Regions from separate parts of the Alitiscatomonas aceti genome, predicted to be linked through region 1. Evidence: predicted binding sites of a transcription regulator. Region 1 holds the regulator's gene; the other holds the start of a gene.
What was found. Region 1 encodes HrcA, which represses chaperone genes, less so after heat shock. Its sites were predicted from a motif close to TGTTAGCACTCNNNNNNNNNGAGTGCTAACA; they were not measured.
Positions count from the first base shown of each region.

Region 2: a site for HrcA is predicted at 9,817-9,847, ahead of OCV69_RS10460 (Hsp20/alpha crystallin family protein). Genes of this name have one in related genera too.

Region 1 is NZ_JAOQJF010000021.1:43,236-58,008, forward strand. Features, by position in the region: gene prmA (50S ribosomal protein L11 methyltransferase) at 1-641, opposite strand, end outside; gene OCV69_RS10830 (sulfite exporter TauE/SafE family protein) at 768-1,526, opposite strand; gene OCV69_RS10835 (HD domain-containing protein) at 1,722-2,219, opposite strand; gene OCV69_RS10840 (phospholipase D family protein) at 2,345-3,751, shown strand; gene OCV69_RS10845 (4Fe-4S dicluster domain-containing protein) at 3,990-5,513, opposite strand; gene OCV69_RS10850 (hypothetical protein) at 5,915-6,397, shown strand; gene OCV69_RS10855 (DUF4097 family beta strand repeat-containing protein) at 6,483-7,889, opposite strand; gene OCV69_RS10860 (PadR family transcriptional regulator) at 7,886-8,230, opposite strand; gene OCV69_RS10865 (hypothetical protein) at 8,879-9,589, shown strand; gene dnaJ (molecular chaperone DnaJ) at 9,636-10,775, opposite strand; gene dnaK (molecular chaperone DnaK) at 10,877-12,745, opposite strand; gene grpE (nucleotide exchange factor GrpE) at 12,791-13,423, opposite strand; gene hrcA (heat-inducible transcriptional repressor HrcA) at 13,449-14,486, opposite strand; partial or broken gene OCV69_RS10890 (hypothetical protein) at 14,596-14,773, opposite strand, start outside.
Region 2 is NZ_JAOQJF010000020.1:17,524-32,296, forward strand. Features, by position in the region: gene OCV69_RS10405 (hypothetical protein) at 1-310, shown strand, start outside; gene OCV69_RS10410 (gamma-glutamyl-gamma-aminobutyrate hydrolase family protein) at 367-1,071, opposite strand; gene OCV69_RS10415 (zinc dependent phospholipase C family protein) at 1,093-2,073, opposite strand; gene OCV69_RS10420 (alanine/glycine:cation symporter family protein) at 2,219-3,589, shown strand; gene OCV69_RS10425 (SIMPL domain-containing protein) at 4,021-4,800, shown strand; gene OCV69_RS10430 (peptidylprolyl isomerase) at 4,901-5,419, shown strand; gene OCV69_RS10435 (GNAT family N-acetyltransferase) at 5,436-6,140, shown strand; gene ispE (4-(cytidine 5'-diphospho)-2-C-methyl-D-erythritol kinase) at 6,254-7,150, shown strand; gene OCV69_RS10445 (GntR family transcriptional regulator) at 7,164-7,880, shown strand; gene OCV69_RS10450 (hypothetical protein) at 7,837-8,037, shown strand; gene OCV69_RS10455 (aldo/keto reductase) at 8,073-9,110, shown strand; gene OCV69_RS10460 (Hsp20/alpha crystallin family protein) at 9,221-9,670, opposite strand; gene OCV69_RS10465 (TrmH family RNA methyltransferase) at 9,964-10,791, shown strand; gene OCV69_RS10470 (NUDIX hydrolase) at 10,813-11,400, shown strand; gene OCV69_RS10475 (SDR family NAD(P)-dependent oxidoreductase) at 11,520-12,266, shown strand; gene OCV69_RS10480 (carbon starvation CstA family protein) at 12,348-14,063, opposite strand; gene OCV69_RS10485 (amino acid permease) at 14,445-14,773, shown strand, end outside.

The DNA of each region.
Region 1 (14,773 bases):
TTTTCATGGACGGCGGTAATGGCGTTCTCGTCCAGATCCGTTCCGAATACAGAACCAGCTCCCAGCTTTAAGGCCGTAATACCGAGAATGCCGCTGCCGGTGCCCAGATCCAGGATCCGCACACCCGGCTTCACATATTTTTCCAGCTGGCGGATGCAGAGCTGGGTGGTCTCATGCTTTCCGGTCCCAAAGGCCGTTCCCGGGTCGATCTGGATCAGAAGCTTGTCCTTGTGCTCCTCAGGGATCTCCTCCCAGGTGGGCTTTATAAGGATGTGATCCACAGTAAACGGCTTGAAATACTGCTTCCAGTTGTTGATCCAGTCCTTGTCCTCGGTCTCAGAGGCTGTGATGGTCCCCTCACCGATCTCCACGTACTGGCGCAGTTCAGAAAGCCCCTCATCCACTTCTTTTAAGATGGCCTCCGCGTCGTCATCGTCGTCCAGATAAAAGCTCACTCTGGCTGTACCGTCGTCCGGCGGCAGCTCCGGCAGGATGTCGATGAACATTCCCTTGGTCTCGCTCTCGGTCAGAGGCACGTTGTCCTCGATCTCAATGCCCTGGATCCCGATCTCATCAAACAGACTGCTGATATAGTCCACCGCCTCTGTGGTGGTCTTCAGCGTAAATTTTTTCCACTTCATATTTTTTTCCTCCGGTCTCAGAACGGCTCCTTTTAAGAACCGCTAAAAAGTCACATGATATCATATCACAGATCGTCCCCGAATACAAGAGAGCAAACGGCCTGCCGCCGGGACAGGGAACGGCCGTCACCCCGCCAGGATCTTCACAAACAGCAGAGCCAGCACGCCCATGACCACAGGCCTTACGATCTTCTGCCCGTTGTTGACCACGAGCCCCGCTCCAAAGTAGCTGCCTGCCATGCAGAAAAGGGCCGCTGCGATCCCCAGGGCATAATCCACCTTTCCGCCGACAAAAAACGTCCCCAGGGCCCCGATATCTGCGCTCAGGTTGACCACCTTGGAGATCCCGGCCGCATCTCTGGTCCCCAGCTTCAAAAGGCCAGTGAATACGAGGATCAAGAAGGTCCCTGTCCCCGGACCGTAAAAGCCGTCGTATCCGCCGATCAGAAAGGAGACAGCCAGGCCTGTAAAAAACATACGGCGGAATCCGTCCGGATCCTCGGACCGGTCCGGAGCCTCCCCGCCGCCCAGTTCTTTATTCTTCAGCACATAAAAGGCCACCACCGGAAGCACCACCACCATCAGCGAGCGGATCAGCTTTTCATCGGTCTTAAGGGCCAGGCTGGCTCCTCCCACAGCTCCCAGGGCCGCAGAAGCCGCCCAGGGAAGGGCCAGCTTAAAACGGATATAGCCGCTCTTGGCAAATCTTAAGGCTGCAACGATGGATCCCGGAAAGGCGCTCAGCTTTGAAGTTCCCAGGATCACATGGACGGGAACCCCGGCCAGCATATACGCCGGGAATGAGATCAATCCCCCGCCTCCGGCAATGGAGTCTACAAATCCCGCCAGAAATACCAGCGGGCATACGATCAGAAACTGTTCCATACCTGTCTCCTTCTGTTATTTTTACCCATATTATAGCATGGCCTCCGACATTTTTCATGATAATTTAATAATTTATTCCTTGAATACCCAGATGCGGTATGATATAGTACTCAGAAATAGGGGAAAAAAATGGCCGCCACTATTTTTAGTGACGGCCGTTCTCTTTGTACCGCGGTATCCTGAGTTCTGGAACGATCAGCTGTTGGCGGCGACCACCACCCGGCGGCCCCGCTCCAGGGCAATATAGATATGGCAGTATTCCATGGATGCACAGATCTTGTCGGCCATGGTAATGATCCACGCCTCCCGGTTCTTTGGCACCGGCCCCAGAGGGAACATATGGGAAAGGATCGCGCTTTTCTCGCGCTCGCTGATCCCAAAGACCTCCTGGCTGTTCTTAGCCGCGACTCTGGGATGGTAAAATGCCTGGAAGCCGCCTGTGGGAGGCTTTTCCCTGAAATCATAAAGGCAGAAATCGTGAAGCAGTCCGGCCCTGGCGGCCATTCTTGCATCGCACCCCAGCTTTCTGGCTATATGCCAGGATATATAGGATACATTGATGCTGTGCATCAGTCTGGATGTACTCTGGTGATGGGAAAACGCTCCCAGCTGCATAAATTCCCGCTTTTCCAGGATATCCTTTACTTCCTTTATGTACCCGGGTTCGATCTGTCCGTTAAATGTAAGCTCCATCGGCTGTCACTCGCTTTCTGTAAAGAATGATGGATATTTCCCCTACACTTTTATTATGATAAAGTACCGTGAAAATTTCAAGGCCTTTTCTTTAATTTTTTCTTTCATTTTGAGGTGAATTGCTTATGATCAGGATTTTAAAATTCTTTGGCGTCTCATTTCTGTTCCTGCTGCTCCTTTACATCCTCCTGCTGACCCTGCCCTATGTGGCCCATAAAAAGGTCCCCCAGGAGATCCTGGACCGGATCCGTTCCGCAAAATATTACTCAGAGCTTCCCGGCGCTGAGCGGGCCGCCTACATAGACGACAACACCGACGCCCTCCTCTACCGTCTGAACCTCATTGACCAGGCCGAAAAGGAGATCATCTTCTCCACCTTCGATTTTAACGTGGATGAAGCCGGCAAGGACATCATGGCATCTCTCCTTTCCGCAGCAGAACGCGGAGTCCGGATCCGGATGCTGGTGGACGGATTCAGCGGCATGCTGGATGTGAACAACAGCCCATGGTTCGAGGCCATGGCTTCCCATGAAAATATCGAGCTGAAGATCTATAATCCCATCCATTTTTATGCACCGTGGAAAATGCAGGCCAGACTCCATGACAAATATCTGATCATCGACGACCAGATGTATCTTTTAGGCGGCAGGAATACCTTTAACCTGTTCCTGGGAGACTATACGCCGGTGAAAAACATCGACCGGGAGCTGTTCATCTATGAGACCGTCGGGGACCCGGAGGCCTCCATCCATCAGTTAAAGCAGTATTTCCAGTCCGTCTGGGAGCTGCCCGATGCGAAGCTGTATACGAAAATGGGCGACTGGGAAAAATCCCAGGAATGCATCCAGTGGCTCACCGCCCACGCTGACGCCCTGAAGTCCTCTTATCCGTCCGCCTATGAGCCCTGGGATTATGAAGCCCTCACCATGGAGACCAACCGGATCACCCTCCTTCACAACCCCATCAATGCCTCCAATAAGGAGCCCTGGATGTGGGAAACCGTCTGCCACCTCATGGGGACCGGAAAGGAGATCACGGTCTACACGCCCTACATCATCTGCGGAAAGGAAATGTACGCAGACCTTACGGCCCTGTGTAAGAAAACAGACCTAGTGGAGATCATCACCAACGATGTGGCCAGCGGCGCCAATCCCTGGGGCTGCACCGACTATCTGAACCAGAAAAAGAAGATCTGGGCCACCGGCGTCCGTGTCTACGAATATCTGGGAGAACATTCCAGCCATTCCAAGGCCGTCCTCATCGACGACCGCATGAGCATCGTCGGCTCCTATAATATGGATATGCGGAGCACCTACCAGGATACAGAGCTGATGCTGGCTGTGGATTCCCCGGAATTAAACGCCGTCATCCGCAAAGAAGCGGAGGTCAACAAGACGTACAGCCGGTACATGACGCCGGAGGGGACGTACATCAACGGCGAAAACTATGTGCCCCGGGAAATGAGTGCAGGTAAAAAACTCTTTTACGGCGTGCTCCGGGTCCTGATCATGCCCTTCCGGAGATTCCTGTAAAAGAACGTGCTGAAAACATGTCCTCCCTGATGCGCATTTCCGGGACCAGCCCATAAAGAAGCCCGATTGCGGGCTTCTCCGCCTGCGGCGGGCCGCTTCTGCGGCATAATTCCCTTCCGCCGCATGGCGATCCCCGCGGAACGTTTTTATGTCATAGGACGCACTTTCCTATGACATAAAAAAACGCTTAAGCAGATACCATTTCTCTGCTTAAGCGTTTTTCGTTTTTACATGGATCCTATTCCACCAGCTTCTCCAGCTCCTTCACATATTCCGTTCCGTCGGAGGTCTTGTGGCCCGCCTTGGAGGCGTAAAGCCCCACGGCAGCCTGGGATTTTTTAATGGGCTGCATGGTCCCGGCCCCGGCCACGCAGCCGCCGGGACAGGCCATTCCCTCCAGAAGATACCCGTTATATTTTCCAGCCTTGGCCATGGCCAGGAGCTTTCTGCATTCCTTAAGGCCCTCGGCGTTGGCTACCTTGATCTCCTTATCGGGATACCGTTCCTTGATCACATTGACCACCGATTTTGCCACGCCTCCGGCCACGGCAAAATTGCGGCCGTCTGCGGAAGCGTCGTTGACGCCGTCGGGATCCTCCTCCATGTTCTCAATATCCACATGGCGGGCATCAAAGATCCCTGCCATCTCCTCAAAGGTCAGCACGAAATCCACCTCGCTGCGGACGCTGCGGCGCATGGCCTCCAGCTTTTTGGCCGCACACGGTCCGATGAATACCACCTTTGCCTTCTCATGCTGCTTTTTAATGAGTCTGGCAGTCAGGGTCATGGGCGTTAAGGCCATGGAAACGCAGTCTGCGTATTCCGGGAACAGCTTCTTTGCCATCACAGACCAGGCCGGGCAGCAGGAGGTTGCCATAAAGGGGATATGCTCCGGCACCTCTTTTATAAAGTCCTCGGCCTCCTGGACCGCGCAGAGGTCTGCCCCGATGGCAACCTCGAATACATCGGCAAAGCCCAGCTGCTTCATGGCCGCCCGCAGCTTTCCGGGCGTCACCTTGGGGCCGAACTGTCCCACAAAGGCAGGAGCCACAGCGGCGTATACCCGCTCTCCTGTCTGGATGGCGCGGATCACCTGGAAGATCTGGGACTTGTCCGCAATGGCTCCAAAGGGACAGTTCACCAGGCACATGCCGCAGGAAACGCATTTGTCATAGTCGATATCTGCTTTTCCGTTCTCGTCTGAGTGGATGGCGTCCATGCCGCAGGCCGCCGCACAGGGACGCTCCTGGATAATGATGGCGTTGTAGGAGCACACCTTTGCACACTGGCCGCATTTAATGCACTTCTCCGGATCGATCCTGGATTTCCCGTTGGTCCGGTCCAGGCTCACCGCATCCTTGGGGCAAACCTCCACACAAGGGTGGGCCAGGCAGCCCTGGCAGCCGTCGGTCACCATGACCCTTTTTTCTGCACACGCATTGCAGGCAAATTTGATCACATTGATCAGCGGCGGCGTATAATACGTTTCCGGCCGGTCTGCCGCCTCGATCCCATCGGACACAGGGGCCGGGTCTCCCGCCCCGCGGTAGGGAAGTCCCATGGCCAGGCGCAGCCGTTCTCCTACGATGGCTCTTTCTAAAAACACGTCATTGCGGAAGTTTCCAACCTCCCCGGGGATGATCTTATATGGAAGCTCCTCGATCCTTTTGTCAATGGGCCACTCGGTATGGTAGGCCATACGGGCCGCCTCGCGGAAGATCCTGTGGCGGATCTCCTGGATCCTGGTCTCAACACCTCTCATCGAATTATTCCTCCTGTGATTTTTTGCAGTCGTCTCTGTTTTGTGAAAAAGATAACATATCCCAGCTGTAACTTCAAGTTTTTAATCGCATACAATCCGCTTTTTCTTTTCCAGAAGCCCCGGTTCCTTCCATTTATGATTTTGCCCCATTTCTGCCGCAGGACTGCCGCAGCCTGCACCTTTTCTATTGCAGATGGACCTGGTAATATATTCCTATCCGGAGCAGTCCTGCGGGAAAGAAGCCCGCCTGTGGGCTTTTCCGTCTGCGGCGGGCCGTTTCTGCATTAAACTTCTCTTCCGCCGCGTGGCGGTCCCTGCAAAACATTTTTTTGTTACGGGATGTGCTTTCCTATGGAATAAAAGCTCCGGTCCCACACTGAAAAGAAAGGATATGATGCACAATGAAAAAATGTATGAAGCTGGCGGTCACGACCGTTGTTATGGGATGCCTTCTGTCCTTCCCGGCCTTTGCGGCAGAAACAAGGGCGGAATATAAAGAGGCCGTAACTCCCATCCGGGAGGAATTAAAGGCCCTGGAGGAGGAGATGGACGCTGTCCGCACCGAAAATAAGGCCCTGTCGGCCCGTTTCAGCGAGATCCGGCAGATCCGTAAGGAGACCGGGGAGCTGATTGTTTCCAAAGATACCTGGAAAAAAGCCCGGGAACTGAAGGCCAGGATCCGTGAGGTCCGTTCTTCCATGGACAGTCTCTCCATAAAATCCCTGCGGACCCAGGCCAGGGCCGCTGTAAAGGAAAAAGATTTTGACGCAGCCTTAAAGGCCATGGGCGAAGCCATGGAACAGAAGCAGGACCGCCTGGATTCTCTCAAAGAGATCAACGCCATCTGGAAGCAGATCGATGATCTGCTGGAAGCTGAAGAATAATTTTTTCCATTAAAAAGGAGCTGCAAAACGGAGGAAGTGATCCGCAGATCCCCCGTTTGCAGCTCTCTGGCTATTTTTCATCCTTCTATTTTCCTGTATAACATTCCATATCTCCCGATGTGGTGGTGAACTGGATCCTGGAAAGGTTCTTTCCGCTTTCCCTGCCGTTTCCTCTGTCCACGATCCCACTGGCACCCATTTTCTCCCATTCCAGCTGCCCGTCAAAATCTGTCTCCAGACCGCCGCTGACCCACTGGGCCTCGAACTTAAACCGGGGATCCTCTGCTTTTTCCACAAGGATCTCTCCAGACACGCTTTCCATGGAAATATCTCCCAGGGCCTCTCCGATCGTCATCTTCCCGGATACGGTGGAAAGCTCTGCGCCTGCCGCTGCCTTCTCAATGCTCAGATCCCCGGATACACTCTCTCCCTCCACTGCTCCTCTGATCGTTCCTCCATCCAGATCGCCGGATACTGTGGCGACCTCCAGGCTCTCTCCCTCAAATCTCGGAATCCGTATGTTTCCCGATACCGTATTGATCTCCAGCTCTCCCCGGAAATCCTCTGGGATCTGGATCCTGGCGGAAACCGGGAGCCTTTTCTTTTCCTCGTCTTCAAACCTCAGTCCTGTCAGTCCTAAGACGATCGTTCCCTTTGATCCATCTGGATCATCGTTGACGATCTCCACCCGGCCTCCGCCAGAAGACACCCTGGTCTGATGGATCTCTTCCCACGGGACCACGTACTCCTCCTCCAGAAGGATCTCCTCGGAATCTGTCACCTCCACGTTCAGATCGATCAGTATATAGGAGATCTGGATGTCCTCTGCCTCGTCCATAGGGATCTGACGTTTAAGGATCCCGCCATCGCCGAGCTTTGTCCATCTCCATCCATCGGGAGTATCTCCAGGGTCAGCTCCTGCGCCAGAACCAGTCTCCTCCGTACCCGGCTTTTCTGTTCCAGGACCGCTCTCTCCTATTTCTGGCTGTCCTACACCGGGGCCAGCCTCTCCTATCCCCGGTTCCTCCATGCCAGGGCCAGTCTCTCCCGTCTCCTTCCGGTCTTCAAAATGATTTTCCCCGTCCAGACGTCCCGATGCCTCAAGGGTCTCTTCTCCTCCTTTATGGCCCCTGTCCACCCTGGCTGCCACCATACCGGTGCCCAGAAGAAACAGCAGGCCTCCAAGGGCAGCTCCCAGAACCAGGATCTTCACCGTATGGTCTTTTTTCTTTTCTGGTCTTTCTCCCGCCATTACAGGCTCTCCCTTTCCGCCGCCGTTTTCCTTGTTTTCCTCTTCAAAAAGCGAGCGGATGTCGCCCATGGCATTGATGGTACAGTCGAAGGCGTCCTGCTCCCCGTACCCCTCTGCCCGCAGATCATCGTACCTTTCCTCCATATTTCCAATGATCTCTTCCTTTAAATCCACCACATTTCTGGTTTTCGGGATATCCCTTACCATATCTTCCACATATTTTCTCAGTTTTTCTTTCATGCTGTGCCCTCCCCGTCATCGTCCAGCAGCCGGTCGATCAGCTCCTTTGCCTCCTCCCAGTCCCTCCGGTTGGAAGCGTAGGTTTCTCTCCCTTTTTCTGTGATCGAGTAATATCTTCGCCTGGCTCCAGTGGTCTCGTCTCCCCAATACGTCCGGATACAGCCCGCCTGCTCCAGCCGTTTAAACGCTGAATACAGGGTCGCTTCTTTCAGCTCGTACCTCCGGTCCGTCCGGGCCAGGATCTCCTTGTTGATCTTGTAGCCATAGCTGTCCTGCTTCAGCAGCAGGGACAGGATGATCGTTTCTGTGTGTCCCCGTAAAATATCCGATGTGATCGACACGCTCCCACCACCTTTCCTTAGTTTCATTATGCAATATAATACCTCGTCTGTCAATGTATATTTGATTATTTAGTATTATGTTTGCCGCAGATATCCAGCCGCCCTGCGCCTCCCGCGCCCGTTCCAGGCTCCCGCCCCATGTTTCCTTTCAGATCACCGCCGTCTGCGAAAACCGGGATCCTTCCGGTCCCATATTCCCCCCTCCCCTATTTTTGAAAATATTGGGCAAAAATGTACGTTTTTTCCCACAGTGCCCAAAAATCTCACGGAAATCCTGGGATTTTCACCGGATTTCACTGGATTTCTCCTATGGATTGGGCATATTTCTCTTTTTTCTCTGTATATACCCAAAAATCTCCGAAATTTTGGGCATAGCAGAAAAAAGTCCCTGTCTATGCCCAAAAAGGGGCTTACACTTCTGCCTGTTCCCGTTTATAATGATCGGACAGGGCTTCTCCGCCTGCGGCGGGCCGCTTCTGCGGACAAATTTCCTTCCGCTGTATAGCGATCCCCGCGGAGCGTTTTTTATGTCATAGGATGCACTTTCCTATGACATTAGCCGCGAAGGCCTGGATATGCTCTGTACCAAACGCCATATAGATCCGGCCAGGAGCCGGAAGACTTTTGCAAAAGCAGGGAGGCCTTTCCATGAACTTTGATGAGCTGTTTACAAAATGGAAATCCGAATATTCGTTTAACGCTTTTATCCGGGACGGGATTGTTGATCCCGCTCACTATGACAGGCCGCACATTTTATTTATTCTCCGCGATATGAACTGCCGGCACGAGCGGGACCTGTGTGCGGATCTCCGCAGAGATGGAAGCGGATGGAGAACATGGAACAACATCGGCAGATGGACAAAAGCACTGCTGGACGGTGACGGGGAGTATCCGTGGGATATGTCCTCCCCCAGCCGCGCGGCACAGCTAAGGCGCGTTGCTGTTATGAATCTGAAGAAGGAGGGCGGCGGCAGCCGCGCCTCTGGAAGCCAGCTTCTGGATGCGGTGCAGATGCAGCATGGAAAGATCCTGGAAGAGATCTGTTTGTGTGATCCAGGCATGATCATCTGCTGCGGTCTGGCCAGTTCCGGGATCAAAGGAAATGCTGCCCTGCTTAAAGATCATGTATTGCCAGTTTCAACGGAATGGGCATCCTTCCGGTCCAGGACCTTTGACCGGGACTGGCAGTATTATTTTACTGAGATCAATAAAAAACAGATCCCTGTCATCAGCTTCTGCCATCCACAGGTCACAAATCTCAATGGCAGCAGAGGGCATGAAAAGCTATTTATTCCATTATTCCAGGATATGCTCTATATAAAAGAACTTTTTTTGAAAAACACTGCGGGAAGCGAATAAAAAAGCTGCTGCAAAAATTTTGCAGCAGCTCCCGGATCATCCTGTTTTATTTTCCAAAAAGTCCCCGCTTCTTCTTTCCGCCTTCCGGCGCAATGCCGTTCATGGCGTCGTCGAAGCGCCGCAGGGCCTCCTTCTGCTCTTCATTGAGCTTTTCAGGCACTGTGATCACCAGGGTCACAAAATGATCTCCACGGATATTCTTATTCCTTAAGGACGGAACGCCCTTTCCTCTGAGCCGTACCTTGGTATCGGTCTGGGTGCCAGGCTTTACCTCATACTCCACTTCCCCGTCCACGGTCTTGATACGGATCGGGCCGCCCAGTGCCGCTGTTACAAAGGAAATGGGCACGGTGGAGAAGATGGTGGTTTCCTGCCGTTTGAAGATCGGGTGCTTGGATACAGTCACCTCCACCAGAAGGTCTCCCCGGTCACCGCCGTTGATCCCCGGCTCTCCCTTTCCGGCGATCCGGATGCTCTGTCCGTTGTCGATACCTGCCGGGATCGTCACCTGGATCTTCTTTCTGCTGGAAATATATCCGCTGCCATAGCAGTCCGGGCATTTCTCCTTTATGATCTTGCCGGATCCCTGACAATCCGGACATGTCTGCACGTTCTGTACCTGTCCAAAGAAGGACTGCTGGGTATAAACGATCTTTCCTTTCCCGTTACACTTGGGGCAGGTCACCGGAGAGGTTCCCGGCTTTGCACCCGTTCCATGGCATTTGGGGCATTCATCCTTCAGGTTTAATTCAATCTCCTTCTGACAGCCAAATACCGCCTCCTCGAAGGTGATCCGGACACCGGTCCTTAAATTCGCTCCGCGCATGGGCCCGTTGCTGCGCCCCCTGCTCCTGCCGCCGCCGAAGAAATCGCCGAAAATATCGCCGAAAATATCGCCCATGTCTGCGCCGCTGAAATCAAAGCCTCCAAAGCCTCCGGCCCCGCCGGCGCCTCCGTCAAAGGCCGCATGGCCAAACTGGTCGTACTGTCTTCTTTTTTCCGGATCGCTGAGCACGCTGTATGCCTCGGAAGCCTCCTTGAACTTAGCCTCCGCCTCTTTATCTCCCGGATTGGCATCGGGATGGTACTTCTTCGCCAGAACTCTGTATGCCTTCTTTAACGCCGCATCATCTGCATCTTTCGGCACGCCAAGGACTTCATAATAATCTCTCTTGCTCTCTGCCATTTCAAGTCTTACCTTTCAAACTCTATATAGTGGGAAAGGGGTTAGGCGGAATGCCGCCTAATCCCCATACCTTCGATTTATACGCTTCGCAGCTTTTATTATTAGACTTCCTTGTAATCTCCGTCTACCACATCATCGCCGTAGCCTGCCTGGCCTGCGTCCTGGGGTCCTGCCTGGGAACCTGCTCCCTGGGCTCCGCCAGCCGCCTGGGCCTGCTCATAAACCTTTGTGAAGAGCTGCTGTGCGCTCTGCATCAGTTTTTCTTTTGCGGCCTTGATGTCTTCCACCTGGGCGTCTGTCATCTGATCGATGGGCGCACGGTTTACAGCCTCTTTCAGTGTATTTAAGTCTGCCTCAACGGCTGCCTTATCGTTGGCATCGATCTTATCGCCTACCTCTTCCAGGGCCTTTTCGGTCTGGAATACCATGGAATCTGCATCGTTCCTTGTGTCGATGGCCTCTTTCTTCTTCTTATCCTGGGCCTCGAACTCGGCTGCCTCCTTCACGGCCTTCTCAATATCTGCGTCAGACATGTTGGAGCCGGAGGTAATGGTGATGTGCTGCTCTTTGCCTGTTCCCTTATCCATAGCGGATACGTTTACGATGCCGTTGGCGTCGATATCAAAGGTAACCTCGATCTGCGGAACGCCTCTTCTGGCCGGAAGGATGCCGTCCAGACGGAACTGGCCCAGAGTCTTATTGTCTCTTGCAAACTGTCTCTCACCCTGTACCACATGGATATCAACGGCAGTCTGGTTATCGGCTGCAGTGGAGAAGATCTGGCTCTTCTTGGTGGGGATCGTGGTGTTTCTCTCGATCAGCTTTGTGGCAACGCCGCCCATGGTCTCGATGGACAGGGAAAGCGGTGTTACATCCAGAAGGAGGATATCGCCTGCGCCTGCATCGCCGCCTAATTTACCGCCCTGGATCGCTGCTCCGATGGCAACGCACTCATCCGGGTTCAGGGTCTTGCTGGGCTCTTTGCCTGTCAGCTGTTTTACCTTCTCCTGTGCGGCTAACATACGGGTGGAGCCACCTACCAGGAGGACCTTGGAAAGCTCAGATGCAGAAAGTCCGGCATCCTTCAGGGCATTCTGTACCGGGATCGCAGTTCTCTCCACCAGATCGCTGGTCAGCTCGTCAAATTTCGCTCTTGTCAGGTTCATATCCAGATGCTTCGGTCCCTCTGCGTTGGCTGTGATGAACGGAAGGTTGATGTTGGTGGTGGTGGCTGTGGACAGCTCCTTCTTTGCCTTCTCAGCAGCCTCTTTTAATCTCTGGAGAGCCATCTTGTCGCCGGACAGGTCGATGCCCTCTGCCTTCTTGAACTCGTCGATCATCCACTGGGTCACACGGTTGTCGAAGTCATCGCCGCCGAGACGGGTATCGCCGTTGGTAGCCAGAACCTCGATGACGCCGTCACCGATCTCAATGATGGAAACATCGAAGGTACCGCCGCCTAAGTCATATACCATGATCTTCTGCTCTTTTTCATTATCAAGGCCATAAGCCAGGGCTGCGGCTGTGGGCTCGTTGATGATACGCTTTACTTCCAGGCCTGCGATCTTACCTGCATCCTTGGTAGCCTGACGCTGAGCATCGTTAAAGTAAGCCGGAACGGTAATAACTGCCTCTGTCACCTTCTCGCCCAGATAGCTTTCTGCGTCTGCTTTCAGCTTCTGGAGGATCATTGCGGAGATCTCCTGGGGAGTATATTTCTTTCCGTCGATGTCTACCTTATAATCTGTACCCATGTGTCTCTTAATGGAGGAGATGGTGCGGTCTGCGTTGGTCACGGCCTGACGTTTTGCCGGCTCACCTACCAGTCTTTCTCCATTTTTTGTAAATGCCACGATGGACGGTGTGGTCCTGATTCCTTCTGTATTGGCGATAACGGTCGGTTTACCGCCTTCCATAACTGCTACACAGCTGTTTGTTGTACCTAAGTCAATACCAATAATCTTGCTCATAGTGATTTCCTCCTGAATTTATAAACAATGATAAATTACTTCCAGTTAGTTGGCAACCTGCACCATGCTGTGGCGTACCACAGTATCCCGGTACATATATCCCTTTAACAGCTCCGATGCCACCACGTTCTCTCCCAGGGATTCGTCGTCCACATGCATCACTGCATTATGGAAATTGGGATCAAACGGCTTGCCCACAGCTTCGATGGGCTTTACGCCCATGTCGTCCAGGGTCTTCATAAGCTGCTTATATATTTTCTCCATTCCTTCGGCAAAGGGCGTTTCCTTCGCATCCTCGGGAACGGTGGCAAGGCCTCGCTCAAAATTATCCACCACAGGAAGGATCTTCTCGATCACATCCCTGGCTCCGATCTCATACATAGCGGACTTTTCTTTATCCGTCCGCTTCCTGTAATTGTCAAACTCTGCCATGGACCGCTTTAACTGATCTGTCAGCTCCTCGATCTGGCTATCTCTCGGGTCCTTCTTCTTTCCAAAAAGCCCCTTTTTCTCTTTCTTTTCTTCTTTTCCATTTTCCGGAGCAGCTTCTCCGTCTGCGCTGGCCCCTGCCGGCCCAGCCGCGTTTTCAGCTGTGTTTTCAGCTCCCGCTCCGTTTTCGGGAATATTTTCTGCTTCTGCCTCTCCTGGAGCTTTCTTTTCCAGTTCCTTCTCTTCCACTTGACTCGACACCTTTCATTTCTATTTACTGCTGCTTATTAAATGTTTCATTCAGCTGGGTCACCAGAGTCCTTAGGGTCCCGACGACCTTTTCATAGTCCATCCTCTTGGGTCCGATGATCCCGATGGTTCCCCTAAGGCCGTCTCCCAGCACATAGTTGGCAGTGACCACGCTGCAGTCCTTCATGGTCTTCACCGGCGTTTCATCTCCGATATAAACCTGGATCTGGGAATCCGATGCCGACGGCGCCTGGCTTTCATCAAACAGTCCCTTTAAAAGTTCCTTTTGCTCCAGGGTACTGATCAGCTTGCTGGCATTTTCCGTATCGGAGAGCTCCGGATACTTGAAAATATTTGTAGCTCCGCTGGTATAAATCTGAAGATCCTCCGCCTGGGAGCCAATGGCCTCAGAGACCTCGTTGAGGACAAATTCCACCACCTGTCTGTGGATCCCCGCCTGCTCCTTGAGCCTTGCGATCACTCCCAGGTTGATCTCCTGGATCGTAAGCCCGTTGAGACTGTTGTTCAAAAGGATATTTAAGTTTAATATCTCTTCATTGGAAAGCTCTTCATCCAAAGTCACAAAGGAATTCCGGATGATATTTCCTTCCACCACCACCACGATCAGAAGCTTGTTGGCCTCTACTCTCGAAAGCTGGATGAACTTCAGCTTCGTCTGGTGGTAATTGGGACCGCTGACCATGGTCGCATAGTTGGTATTGCTGGCCAGGATCTGGGCCATCTGCTTCAGTAAAAGCTCCACCCGGTCCACCCGCTGGATCATCATGTCCTGCATGGCGTTTACCTGGCTGTCCTTTTCCTGGATGATCTGGTCCACATAGAACCGGTATCCCTTATCAGAGGGGATCCGTCCTGCCGATGTATGGGGCTGGATAATGTATCCCAGCTCCTCCAGATCCGACATCTCGTTCCTTATGGTAGCGGAGCTCAACTTAAGACCAGAATATTTGGAGATCGTTCTGGAGCCCACCGGCTCTCCTGTCTCTAAATACGTCTGGATTATGGCTTTCAAAATCTTCTCTTTTCTTTCGTCCAGCTCCACATTTTCACCCTCTTTTTGTTTTATTAGCACTCTTTATCTATGAGTGCTAACATTTACAGTTGTTACTATATTACTTAAGTCCCCGTTTGTCAAGATATTTTTTCATTTTTCATTGCATTGATGCATTTTTATCATTTCTTCCGATGCGGGAGCCGGAACGGAGAAACCTTCTAATGAAAGGATCTGAAACAGCTGTTTCGGCAGAAACCTCCGGAAGATCCGGCAGGACAAACGCATGAGTAAATAAATTGTGAACAAATCCCCTTTTTCTGGTATGATAAAAAGAA
Region 2 (14,773 bases), on a different contig from region 1:
GTCTGAGGAAGAGGCAGAAGAGTATGCGGCTATGATGGTGAAGCAGTTCAATGATATCGTTGCCGTTCAGAGCACAGAGCTGGAGAATTCCTCTGATTCCTCCTTCGGTACTCTCTGGAACCAGTTCGCACTGAATGTGAAGGTGGGCACAGAGGACGGAAAGTGGCTTGTGGATAAGAGCTACAAGGCAGGCGGAAAGATCGACCTGGCAATGCCAGAGGCAGAGAGCCAGGATGGTCCCGAGGATGTGGCAGAGGACGTTCCGAAGAAGGAAGTAAAGGAGCCCAAGGCCACAAAAGAGGCGAAATAAGAAAGAAGAAGAAAAGAATGGGAGCAGAGATAGATCTGCTCCCGTTTTTTTGTCCCTTATTTTCTGCACTGATCCATAAAGTACTGGAAGATGGGCAGGGAATCCACACAGTTTTCCGGGTTGGTGACCGGACCGGTCATACGCTCCGGATGCCACTGGACGGCCCAGATGGGAAGGCTTACGTGCTCCACAGCTTCTACGATGGAATGGCCGTTGGCATCGGACCAGGCCACAGCCGTCAGATCCTTTCCCAGGTCCTTTAAAGCCTGGTGGTGGTAGCTGTTGATCTCCAGGGATTCCCCGAAGAGACGGCCCAGGATGGAGTCCTTTTTTAAGGTCACCGGATGGCATACGCCCTTGGCGTGCTCGCCGCCCAGTTCATCAGGGATATCCTGGTACAGGGTGCCTCCAAAATAGGCGTTCAGCACCTGGACGCCGCGGCAGATGCCGAAGATGGGCTTTTTCCGGTCCACAAAGGCCTTGATGAGCTTCCATTCCAGATCATCCCTTAAGGGATCCGTAATAACAAAATCGTATTTCAGCTCTTCGCCGTAAAGGGCAGGGGCCACGTCTTTTCCGCCGGAAAGCAGAAGACCATCTGCCAGATCGGCATATTCCTCCGCGCAGTCATTGTTTACGGCTAAGAGAGGGATGCCGCCTACACGGCGGATATTATCTGCATAATTCTGGTTCAGGGACCAGGCCGGAGTTCCGTTGGCGGCGGCGCTGGTGCCGCCGGAAAGTACGATCACTGGATTCATAAGATCCTCCTTTTTTGTGATTTATCCAACATCGAGCCCGCTGTGGTAGGAATAGTTCCCCAGCTCAGAAAGGAACATTTCAAAGCTCTGGTCCTTGAGCGGGATCTCGCTTGTCAGCATGGAGTTGAACTGATAGTACATAAGGTTGCATTTCTGAAGGGTCTGACGATACAGGTCCAGGAAGGAGGCGGAAGAGGCCAGGGTCTTGTTCCAGGGATTGGTCCATACCTCATGGTCCAGGTTCAGGGTCTTCCGGACGCCTTTGGGCGTATCGTCGGTCACCAGCTTTTTGGAGGCGATGGGATGCTTTAAAAACATGGACTCAAAAAACTGGATCGTATTCCGCTTGCGGCCTGCCGGATCAGAAAGAAGGCGGCCGCCGAAGCGGATGGCATAAACGGAGCGGGTGACCATTCCCTCCGTGACCTGAAAGATATTGCGTTCTGTGATGGGATAGTAGGTTTCGTTGATACAGCGGCTGAGGAACCGGGACAGGAACTGGATCTCCTGGCCGTTTAAGCAGATGGTAGCCGCCTGGTTGAACTCAGATGGCTTTTTGTGCTTGAACTTCCGTAAAAGCAGCGTATCGATATCATTTTCCAGTTCCGCGTGAAGGCCATGGAACCGGGAGCCTTTTCCGTCGGTCTCATACTGGATGCGTCCGTAAACATAGGGATGGCAGATGGAGTCGGCGGCATAGTGGCAGAGGAAGCCGGCCATATAGGAAATGGCCTGTTCCCGCTGCTGCTTGGAACTGATGGCGGCGATCTCGTTGAGACAGTTCCGGAAGAAACGGTTCACATGGTATTCGTGCATATGGGAACCGACGTTCCGGTAGTCCCGGTGGCGCAGGATCGGGATATTATAAAAGAAGATATCCGGGCCCTGGAGCCCGATCTGGTAGAGCCAGCGGTATTTGGAGATCACATGCTTTAAATAATTGTTCGGCAGATCGTTATAGGCCTTTACGCCGAACAGGTAATGGGTCGTAAATCCTGGCAAATCGACCAGCTCCTTTATATTGGTTTCTGTACTGGTTTCCGGAAGGCGTCGGAAATCCTGCCTCCGGCATCATACCATCAGTATATCATATCTTACGGTAAATTGGAATAAAACATAATGAGAAAAGTCGCAGCAGGAGGTTGGAATGATCCATTGGATCCATACGATGGTCTGGGGGCCGGGGATGCTGGTTTTATTCCTGGCTGTGGGGATCCTTTATACGATCCGGTTAAGAGGTTTTGTGTTTTGGGGTTTCCCCCGGTGGTGGAAAAATACGGCCGGGAGCCTGTGGAAAACTCCGGAAAAGACAGGGACCAATGAGGAAAACATGCAGGGCGGGGATGCGGTCGGGGGAATGTCGCCGTTCCAGTCGGCGTGTACGGCCCTGGCAGCTACCATCGGTACAGGGAACATAGCCGGGGTGGCCACGGCCCTTTTATCAGGAGGGCCGGGGGCCATATTCTGGATGTGGGTATCTGCCTTTCTGGGCATGGCCACGGCCTATGGTGAAACGGTGCTGGGGATCTGTTACCGGAAGAGGGACCGGAGCGGAGGCTGGGTGGCCGGCCCCATGCTCTATATGGAACGGGGCCTTGGCTGCCGGTGGGCCGGGCTTCTTTACGCCGGGCTCTGCGCGGCGGCCTCCTTTGGTATGGGCAGCATGGTCCAGGCCAATGCCATTTCTGAGACCCTTGAGTTCTCTTTTTCCATGCCGCCGGTCCTCATCGGGGGCCTTCTGGTGCTTTTAAGCGGAAGGATCATGGCCGGGGGAGCCGGGGCCATAGCGGGAGCCGCGGAAAAGATGGTCCCAGTGTCGGCAGGGATCTATATGGCGGCTTCGGCGGCGGTGCTGTTTTTGTTCCGGGAAAATATTCCCTCTGCCTTTGGGATGATCTTCCAGGATGCGTTTTCGTTCCGGAGTGCCGCCGGAGGCGCGGTGGGGCTCCTGGCCAGCAAAAGCGTCCAGTACGGGATCGCCCGGGGCGTTTTTTCCAACGAGGCGGGACTGGGAAGCCTGGCGGTCCTCAACGGGGCAGCAGAAGGCGATCCAGGCGTCCAGGGTCAGTGGGCGATCTTTGAGGTGTTCTTTGACACGGTCGTGAGCTGCACCCTGACGGCGGTGGTGATCCTCTGTGCCATGGGCGGAGAGCTTCCGGCCTTTTCCGGAAACGGGGCAGAGCTGACCGGGATCTGCTTTTCCAGGGGCCTGGGGAACCTGGGCGGATATACAGTGTCCATGTGCGTGGCCCTGTTTGCCTTTGCCACCATCATCGCCTGGTATTATATGGGGCGGCAGGCGGCCTCGTACCTGGGGGAGGCGGTCGGAAAAGATCTGGTCCGGATCTATACGGCCGGATATCTGGCCGCCGTATTCTTTGGAAGCCTTGGCCCCATGGAGCTGGTCTGGGAGGTTTCGGATGTGCTCAACGGATGTATGGCGGTGCCGAACCTGGCGGCGCTGGTGCTGTTATCCGGGAAGGTGGGCTCTCCGGGGCGGGCCGGGAAGGAGCTCTGACTGCCGTCTGGCGGTATGGAAGGGATCCGGCAGGAGAAGAGGGCTCCGGCGGGCCGGAGCAGAAAGAAAAAGACATGAAAAAAGCACCCCGCCAGGTGCTTTTTTCAACAAAATGATTATTTGAAAAAGGGAGGAGAGCTGATATTTTCTATCAGCCCGAGTATTATGAAAAAAATCTTATAAGCAGCATCGCATCGGATGTTTATCTGTTTATGGTTATATGATATCCTGTAAAGATGAAGAAATCATGTGTATTGTGTAAAAGAATTTTGAAAAGAATTTGAACATTTTATGAACGGTAGCGGATAATTAAAACTTCATTCAAAAAAACGTAAGAGAAAAGTCCCGGGGATGAAAGGTTTTTCTGGTAAAATAGGGCTGTAAAGAGGAGAGACTGCATTTCTGTTTTATCAGAAAAGGAGGAAGCTGTTATGAAAAAAAGAGTTGCCCTGATCGCGGCGGGCTGTATTGCGGCGGGAAGCGTCCTGCTTTCGGGCTGCGCCACGGAGGTGAAGGCCACAGTTCCGGATGTGATCCAGGTGCAGAACCTGGAGGAAGATAGGAAGATCTCCTTAAGCACGTCGGAAACGGTAAAGGTAGCGCCGGACATGGCCCGGATCGTCTATGGGATCGCCACGGAGGATGCGGACGCAGAAAAATGCCAGCAGGCCAATGCGGAAAAGCTCAACGGGCTTCTGGAATATTTAAAGGGCCAGGGAGTGGCAGAAACATCCATTGCCACCTCGGACTTTTCCCTGAACCCCATGTATGACTGGAGCGGGAATACGAGAAAGCTGGTGGGCTATGAGATGCGGACCCAGGTGGAGGTATCGGGTGTGGCCCTGGACCAGGTTGGGAGCCTGCTGAGCCAGGGAGTGGCGGCCGGAGCCAATGAGATCCAGTCCATTTCCTACTATTCCAGCACCTATGACGAGGCCTACGCCGACGCTCTGGCACGGGCAGTGGAGCTGGCAAAGACCCGGGCATCTGTCCTGGCAGAGGCCAGCGGCCAGGAGCTGGGATACGTTATAAACATTGAGGAATACGGAGACCGCCAGGAGGGTCGGTATGTGACCTCCAATATGTCCATGAAGAGCGCGCCGGGGGCCGGAGCCGCAGAAGAGGCGGTCGTGGATATGGGCGTCATGCCGGGCGAGATGGAGGTGACAGCCAGCATCCGCATCGAGTTTGCCCTGCTTCCAAAGCAATAAAGGTATGGACATCCGGCAGTGTGTCCTGTATAATATCAGATAGAAATGGGGGATGTCTTCATGGCATCCCCGGTTTTATTACAGGAAAAGGAGATTGTCAATGAAAAATCCAGTAGTTACCATCGAAATGATGAACGGAGACATCATAAAGGCAGAGCTTTACCCGGAGGTGGCTCCCAATACAGTCAACAACTTTTTAAGCCTGGTGAACAAGGGCTTTTATAACGGCTTGATCTTCCACCGGGTCATCAAGGGCTTTATGATCCAGGGCGGCTGCCCCGACGGCAACGGCATGGGCGGCCCGGGCTACTGCATCAAGGGCGAGTTTTCCCACAACGGCTTCCAGAACGATCTGGCCCATACGCCGGGCGTTTTATCCATGGCCAGGGCTATGAACCCTAACTCTGCCGGTTCCCAGTTCTTCATCATGCATGAAGCGGCTCCGTACTTAAACGGAGAGTATGCGGCTTTCGGCCAGGTGATCGAGGGAATGGACGTGGTCAATACGATCGCCGAGGTCCGCACCGATTACAGCGACCGTCCCATGAAGGAGCAGAAGATCAAATCCATTACGGCTGAAACCTTTGGGGAAACGTATCCGGAACCGGAAAAATGCTGATCCGGGAGTAATATTTATGAGGGAGATCCGATATGCAGCAGTGAACGGGAAAGAGATCCCGGTTCTGATCTCCGATGAAAACGAGGCTCTTCTGGCCGCCAGGGCGGCTGGAGGAGCCATTGTTGGATTATGGAGCGGCGAGGGACGGGGAACGGCGGCTCCCTATGCGGTGGAAGCGCTTTCGGACGTGACGGAGGAATTTCTGGAGCGGGCTGCAAGACGCCATCTGGGACTTCCCTGGAGGATCTGCGAGACCAGGCGGCTTCTGGTGCGGGAGATGACCGGCGATGATTTTGACGAGGTGTGGGCCAACCAGGTGGGCCGCGGCTTCGGCTCTGTGGAGGAGCTGGAGGCGTATACGAAGCACCAGTATACATTTTATGAGTTCGGCTTCTGGGCCCTGGTGGAAAAGGAGACCGGGGATCTGATCGGTGTGGCGGGGCTTAAGGTGCCGGAGGAGGACGGGAAGGAAGAACAGGAACTGGTGAAGCTGGAGCTTTTTAACGGCCGGGAGAACGCCGGGGACGGAGAGGTGGTCCTGGAGATGGGCTACCATATTTTTCCCGCATACCGCCGCCGGGGCTATGGACTGGAAAGCTGTGCCGGGATCCTGGAATATGGCCGCCGGGAGCTGGAGGCGGACCGGTTCCTGGTGCGGATCCGGAAGGAAAACGTCCCCTCCCTGGCCCTGGCAGAAAAGCTGGGCTTCCGGGAAAAATAAGCCGTTGGGCCAGATATAAATTTTATATGGAAAGCTCTTGTCAAATAAGGGCTTTATCCGGTATACTGATTATTGTATACAAGAAACAGAAAAAATACAAGCGGGTGATGGAAATGCTGGATCGTTTGGAATTAAAGGCCTATGGAAAGATCAATCTGGGTCTGGATGTGGTGAGAAAACGGGAGGACGGTTATCATGAGGTGCGGATGATCATGCAGACCGTACACCTCCATGACCGGATCGTGATGGAGAAGACAAAGGAACCAGGGATCCGCACGGAAACGAACCTTCCCTATGTGCCGGACGGAGAGGGAAACCTGGCCTGGAGGGCCGCAAAGCTTTTAATGGATGAATTCGGCCTGTCAGAGGGCGTGGATATAAAGATCCGGAAATGCATTCCCGTGGCCGCCGGTATGGCGGGAGGGAGCACCGACGCGGCGGCGGTCCTGGTGGGCATGAACCGGCTGTTCGGCCTGGGCCTTGGGAAAAAAGAACTGATGCGGCGGGGAGTGAAGCTGGGAGCGGATATCCCCTACTGTATCCTCAGAGGAACCGCCCTGTCGGAGGGGATCGGGGAGATCCTTACGGAGCTTCCACCGGCTCCCCAGTGCCATGTGGTGCTGGCAAAGCCCCAGATCTCAGTGTCCACAAAGGCGGTGTATGAAAAGCTGCGGGTGGATGCCCTGGGACCGGAGGCCCACCCGGATATCGACGGCATGGCGGCGGCCATCCGGGCAGGCAGCCTGGACGGCGTTACAGCCCGTCTGGGAAATGTGCTGGAAACGGTCACGATCCCGGATCATCCGGAGATCGGCGCCATTAAGCGGATCATGCTGGAGCATGGGGCGGAGGGGGCGCTCATGAGCGGCAGCGGCCCCACGGTATTTGGGATCTTTAAGGACAGGGAAGAGGCAGACGCGGTCTGCGGGATCCTCAGAGAGACAGACAACGGACGGTTGACCCGACAGGTCTATTTGACCAGATTTTTTAACAAAAAACCAGCCAGATAGAAGGAGAAGGCCAATGACGAACAACTTTGATGTGAAGATGGATGAATATCTGCCCCTGCGGGATGTGGTGTTCAAGACGCTGCGCCAGGCGATCCTAAAGGGAGAGCTGGAGCCGGGAGAGCGGCTCATGGAGATCCAGCTGGCGGAGCGCTTAGGCGTCAGCAGGACTCCGATCCGGGAGGCGATCCGGAAGCTGGAGCTGGAGGGCCTGGTCCTTATGATCCCCCGGAAGGGAGCCGAGGTGGCCAGGATCTCTGAAAACAATCTGCGGGACGTGCTTGAGGTGCGCCGGACCCTGGAGGAGCTGGCGGTGGACCTGGCCTGCCAGAGGATGACGGAGGACGAGCTGGAGGAGCTGAAAAAAACACAGGAATTGTTTGCCCAGGCCATCCGGGAGGGAGACGCCATGCGGATCGCCCAGACCGATGAAAGATATCATGAGATCATTTACGGCAGTACAAAAAATGAAAAGCTGGTGCAGATCTTAAACAACCTGCGGGAGCAGATGTACCGCTACCGCCTGGAATATATCAAGGATGAGGACAAGCGGCATATTCTCCTGGTGGAGCATGACCAGATCTTAAAGGCCCTGAGCCTGCGCCATGTCCACGAGGCGAAGATCGCGATCCGGGAGCATATTGATAATCAGGAGATCACCATCCTGAAGAACCTGAAGGAGCAGGAAAATGACGTTCAAAGAAAAGTATCTGGCCGGAGAAATCCGGTTTGAGGAGATCGACGATTACATTGAGATATGGAACAACAGCGACGACGAGCGGACGCTGGCACAGTTTCTGGGGCTTAGCGCAGACGAAGAAGACGTCTGGATCGACGACAGCGACGAGGCCTTAAAGGCCATGCTGGACCAGGAGCGCTGCCAGTCTTAGTCCGCAGGCAAAGGAAAAGAAAGGGGTATGGGAAAATGAAGACAGTAACACTGGGAAGAACAGGGATCACAGTCAGCAAGAACGGGTTCGGTGCGCTGCCGATCCAGAGGATCACAAGGGATGAGGCCGCAAAGCTCTTAAGAAAGGCATATGACGGCGGCATCACGCTGTTTGATACAGCCAGGGCTTACTCTGACAGTGAGGAGAAGATCGGCTATGCCATGAGTGATATCCGGAACCACATCTACATCACCACCAAGACCGCAGCCCAGAACGCAGAGGAATTCTGGAAGGACCTGGAGACCAGCCTGACGCTCCTTAAAACGGATCATGTGGACGTGTACCAGTTCCATAACCCGTCCTTCTGCCCGAAGCCGGGGGATGAAAGCGGCCTTTATGAGGCGGCCTTAAAGGCCAGGGAGCAGGGAAAGATCCGCTTCATCGGCATCACCAACCACCGGCTGGCTGTGGCTCATGAGGCCATTGACAGCGGCCTTTATGATACCCTCCAGTTCCCGTTCTGCTATCTGTGCAGCGAAAAGGATGTGGAGCTGGTGGAGGACTGTAAGAAGAACAACATCGGCTTCATCGCCATGAAGGCCCTGTCCGGCGGACTGATCATCAACTCTGCCGCCGCCTACGCCTTTGAGGACCAGTACGACAACGTGCTTCCCATCTGGGGCGTCCAGAGGGAGAATGAACTGGATGAATTTTTAAGCTATATGGAACATCCGCCGGTGATGAACGACGAGATCCGGGCTCTCATCGAGGCGGACAGAAAACAGCTGTACGGAAGCTTCTGCCGGGGCTGCGGCTACTGTATGCCGTGTCCGGTGGGGATCGAGATCAATAACTGCGCCCGGATGTCCCTGCTGCTGCGCCGTTCTCCGTCCGAAGGCCATCTGTCCCCCGAGGGCCAGGCAAAGATGATGAAGATCAAGGACTGCCTCCACTGTAACCAGTGCATGAGTAAATGTCCTTACGGCCTCAACACGCCGGAGCTTTTACAGAGGAACCTGAAGGACTATGAGGAGGTCCTGGCCGGGAAGGTCATGACTCCCACCAACTTCTAAACAGGCAGAGGGCCGGGAAAACCGCTGGGAACAGCCTTTTCCGGCTCCTGGTCATATAGAAAGAGGGCCACTGCCAGTCTGCAGCGGCCCTCTGGGCTTTCCGACCTTCATCATCCTTCAATGGCGATGTAATTGGGTGTTTCCACCTTCTTCTGCTCCTCCTCTTTGGGAACAGACAGGGAAAGGATCCCGTTTTCAAATCTGGCTGTTATATCCTCCTGCTTTACGTTCTCGCCCACATAAAAGCTCCGGCTCATGGCTCCGGCGTACCGTTCACGGCGGATATAGCGGCCTTCCTTATCCTTTTCGTCCTTATCCAGGCCCTTGGAGGCGCTTATGGTCAGACAGCCGTCCTTTAACTCAGCATGGATTTCATCCTTCTTAAAGCCCGGAAGATCAATGTCGATCACATACCGGCCATCCGCTTCTTTAATATCGGTCTTCATGACTCTGGAGGCGTTCTTTCCGTACAGCGGACTGCGTTTTCCAAAGAATTCATCGTTAAAGGAATCCATCATTTCATCAAATAAGTTTTCACCAAAGATGCTGGGCATCAGCATAAATCATTCCTCCATTCTATATGTCAATTTACTGCTGGTCACAAATAAGTTTCTGGAACCGGAGGCGGCAGGAACCAGGCCGGACGTTTGAAGTCCTTTTTCTGTTTTGCCCTCCTCTTTTGTTCTATCTGTAATATAGCACACATTATTAGCACTGTCAAGAGTCGAGTGCTAATTATTTTGTGAAAAAAGTATGAAGTCAGCTGACCATGACGGCCCGTGATCCTTCAGGCATTTGACATCCCGCTTCCGGGACCGTATAATATTTCCATAAGAAAAGAGGAGGACCGATTATGCCAGATATAAGAGAGATCACAGATCTGTCGGCTCCGGAGCTGGACATTTATGCCAGGCTCTCTGAGGGCCAGCTGCTTCACTATTACGAACCGGATACGGGCCTTTTTATTGCTGAAAGCCCCAAGGTCATCAGCCGGGCCCTGGATGCCGGATATGAGCCGGTGTCCCTTTTAATGGAGCCGGAGCATGTGGAGGGAGAAGCCAGAGAGGTGGTCTCCCGGTGCGGCGGTATCCCCGTCTATACGGCAGAGGCCAGGATCCTTACGGAGCTTACGGGCTTTCAGCTGACCAGGGGTGTCCTCTGCGCCATGCGGCGGCGGAGGCTGCCGGATGCGGCTTCCCTCTGCGCTGGGGCCAGACGGGTGGCGGTCCTGGAAAACGTCATGAATCCCACCAATGTGGGGGCCATTTTCCGGTCTGCGGCCGCCCTGGGCATGGACGCGGTGCTCCTGACGCCGGGATGCAGCGATCCTCTGTACCGGCGGGCCGCACGGGTCAGCATGGGCACAGTGTTCCAGGTGCCCTGGACTTTTTTTGACCGGCAGCAGTGTCCGTGGCCGGAGAGGGGGATGGAGGTCTTAAGGGAGCTGGGGTTTAAGACGGCCGCCATGGCCTTAAAAAAAGATTCGGTGAGCATCGGCGATCCGGCCCTCCTGGCAGAGGAGCGGCTGGCGGTGGTGCTGGGGACCGAGGGAGACGGTCTGGCGGCGGAGACCATTGCAGACTGCGACTATACGGTGATGATCCCCATGGCCCACGGGGTGGATTCTCTCAATGTGGCGGCGGCGTCAGCCGTGGCCTTCTGGGAGCTGGGGAAAAGATAAGGAGGTGGGGCGATGACCGAAATGGAGCTGAGAGAGGAGATCCGTCGTTATGAGCCCTTCAATGAACAGGAACGGGAGGATAAGAAGGAGATCCTGCGGCAGATGGAACAGGCAGACCATATCCTGACCAGGGACAACCGGAACGCCCATATCACGGTCTCTGCATGGATCATGGACAGGGACCGGAAAAAGGTCCTGATGGCATACCACAATCTTTACCAGTCGTGGGCATGGCTTGGGGGCCATGCAGACGGGGACGCCGATCTGAAGGCGGTGGCGCTGAAGGAGATCCGGGAGGAAAGCGGGCTGGAATCCGTCCGGTTCGTGACAGAGGATATTTTCTCCCTGGAGATCCTTACGGTTGACGGCCACGAAAAACGGGGAAGCTACGTGCCGTCGCATCTGCATCTGAACGTGACCTATCTGCTGGAGGCGGACCCAGAGCTTCCGCTGCGGATCAAGGAGGACGAAAACAGTGAGATCGGGTGGATCGGTGTGGAGGAAATCCAAAGAAGATCCACGGAAAAATGGTTTGTGGAACGGATCTACTCCAAATTATGCAAGAAGGCCCAGAGCCTGAGGAATGGAAAGCTGGCGATTCCGGAATGAACGATTAAGAGGGAACGCCTGGAAAAATTTCAGCTTTGTGACAAGATCACGGAAAATTTCCGGAAAAACGGTTATGATAAGAACATAAAGAAAAACATCAACCCAGGGAGGGCGGATATATGAGATTAAAGGATAAGGTTGCTATCATAACCGGCGGAAGCCGCGGGATCGGCTTTGCCACAGCAGAAAGATTTTTACAGGAGGGCGCCAAGGTCATTATCACAGCCAGCTCCGAGGAGAATGCGAAGAAAAGCGCAGCCCGCTTAAAGGAGCTATATCCGGATTCCGTGGTGGACGGGATCAGTCCCAACCTTTCCAGCCTGGAATCGGTACGGAAGGAATTTAAGAAGGTAACAGAAAAATACGGCTGCGTGGATATCCTGGTGAACAATGCAGGAGTCTCCGAAAGCACGCCCTTTACGGAATACACGGAAGAGACATACGACCGTGTCATGGATCTGAACGTGAAGGGGATCTTCACAGCCACCCGGGCGGCCAGCGAATGTATGATCGCCAAGGGAAGCGGAGTGATCCTTTCCACCTCGTCCATGGTCAGTATTTCCGGCCAGGCCAGCGGCCTGGCATACCCCACCTCCAAGTTTGCCGTCAACGGACTTACCGTATCCCTGGCCCGGGAGCTGGGCCCCAGGGGGATCCGCGTCAACGCGGTGGCTCCGGGGATCACGGAGACGGATATGATGAAGGCGGTGCCAAAAGAGGTGATGGATCCGCTGGTGCGGCAGATCCCCCTGCGCCGTCTGGGCAAGCCCGAGGACATTGCCAACGCCTTTGTGTTCCTGGCTTCAGAGGAAGCGTCCTACATCACAGGCGTGGTCTTAAGCGTGGATGGGATGGCAAGATCATAAGCAAAATGAAAAAGGCCGGTCCCGGTCCGGAAACCCTGATCTGTGGTTTCCAGAGCCGGAACCGGCTTCTTTTATGTATGTTTATGATGCGGCGGCCGGAGCCGTCTTTTCGGAATTATGCCTGGAGGCGAAGTAGGCCCGCAGGGAGTTTACGACGATGATCAGGCCTAAGAGCATTAAAAGGATGGCGATGATCAGCTGGAGTCCCTCCACCATGAAGGTGGCGGAGCCGGAGGCAAAGGCAGTTACCAGCGCTTTGGTCCTCTGTACCAGGGCAGTGGTGGTGACGCAGAGCATGATGGCCAGCGGCGGGAACAGCATCTTGTTGCTGCGGCCAGTGACCTTCATGAATACGCACAGGGTCACCAGGACCAGGGCAGATAATAACTGGTTGGCAGATCCGAACAGCGGCCAGATGTTGGAATATCCGATCCGGGTCAGGACAAAGCCGAAGAACAGGGTCAGCAGGGTGGAAACGTATTTGTTGCAGATGAACTTTCTCCAGCCTTCGGCGTGCTCCATGTCATCCACAGAGAACAGCTCCTGTAAGCTCATACGGCCGATCCTGGCAACGGCGTCCAGGCTTGTGAGGGCCAGGGCGGAAACGCACATGGTCATGAAGCACTGGGCAATGTACATGGGAACGCCGAACATCTGGAAGAAGCCTGCCACGCCGTTTGAAAAGATCTGGAACGGAGTTCCGGCAGCGGGAGTTCCGTCGGCTCCGGCGGCAGCACCTGCCACGCAGAGGGCCAGTACGGCTAAAAGGCTTTCCAGGACCATGGCTCCGTAGCCCACTTTTAACATATCCTTTTCGTTGGCCACGGTCTTTGAGGACGTGCCGGAGGATACCAGGCTGTGGAAGCCGGAAACAGCTCCGCAGGCAACGGTGACGAACAGGATCGGGAACATGTCTCCCAGCTTTTCATTATGGAAGCCGGTGTACATGGGCAGGTTCATGGATGGATGGGCCACGAAAAGACCCAGCACAGCTCCGGCGATCATGCCGATGAACATATAGGTGGTCATGATGTCACGGGGCTGCTTTAAAAGCCACATGGGAAGGACTGCTGCAAAAAAGATATAAATAAAGGTAATGTAGGTCCAGGCCTCTTTTCCGGCGGTGATGGGGGCCATCATTCCAAGAGCCAGGGCAGCTACGGTGCAGGCAAGGCCCAGGATCGTCTCCTTCCAGCCGGTAAAATGGAGGCGTGTCTGCAATACGCCAAAAAGCATGGCAAAAACAATGAATAATAAGGAAATGGTCCCGGCTGCGCCGTTGGTCTTTGCCGCTTCGGACAGGCTGGTCACGCCGTCCACGGTCTGGTAGGCGTTGAAGGTCCCGGCCACCATGTCGGCAAAGGCCGCGATCACCAGCCAGGTGAAGAGCCAGCAGAATACCAGGAACAGCTTCCGGCCCAGCCTGCCGATGTATTTTTCAATCAGAAGTCCCATGGACTTACCATCATTTTTTACGCTCACATAAAGAGCACCGAAGTCTGTGACGGCTCCAAAGAAGACGCCGCCGATGAGGATCCATAAAAGAACGGGGACCCATCCGAAAACGGCCGCCTGGATGGCTCCGGTCACAGGGCCGGCTCCGGCGATGGAGGAAAACTGATGGCTGAAAACGGTCCAGCCGTCTGTGGGGACGTAGTCCTGTCCGTCTGCGTGAACGACTGCCGGTGTTTTGGCTTTCGGGTCGATGCCCCATTTCTTTGCAAGAAAGCGGCCATACAGCACATAGGCGGAGGCCAGGCAGATCGCGGAGATGAGGACGATTACAAGTGTGTTCATAATTATTCTCTCCTTGTTAGTATTTATAAGTAAATACTATAATCCTGTAAAGAGATAAAGTCAATAAATCTGGTGAAGAACATGAGAAAATCGTCGTTTTTATGATAAAATGATGAAAAACAGTTGGAAATTTATATAAATTTAATAATGTTTATAAAAAAGATATAATGTATAAATATACTAGACATAACCAAAGGGAATAGTAATAACAAAAGAAAAAACCAGTCCGCAGAATCCATATAAATCATAGAATAATTTTTGGTTTTTTGTGCATAATATTCAAGTATATAAAATTTCAACAAATTCGTTTGGAATTTAACAAGAACTGTGCTATAATGCATTTCGTTGCACAAATACAAAAAAGAAAAGGAAGGTTACACAATGGAAAATTCTAAGAAAATGACCTGGTATACCTTAGCCTTTATGGCGTTTTCCACAGTCTGGGGATTCGGAAACGTTCTGAACGGCTTCGTATACTTCAATGGTATCCAGGTTATCTTCAGCTGGGTAATGATGTTTGCCCTTTACTTTGTTCCCTACGCGCTCATGGTTGGTGAGCTGGGCTCCGCTTTCAAGAACTCCGGCGGCGGCGTAAGCTCCTGGATCCACGAAACCATCAGCCCGAAATTTGCATATTATGCCGGCTGGACCTACTGGGCATGCCACGTTACTTATATCGCAAGTAAGGGCAGCGGCGGATTAAAGGCTTT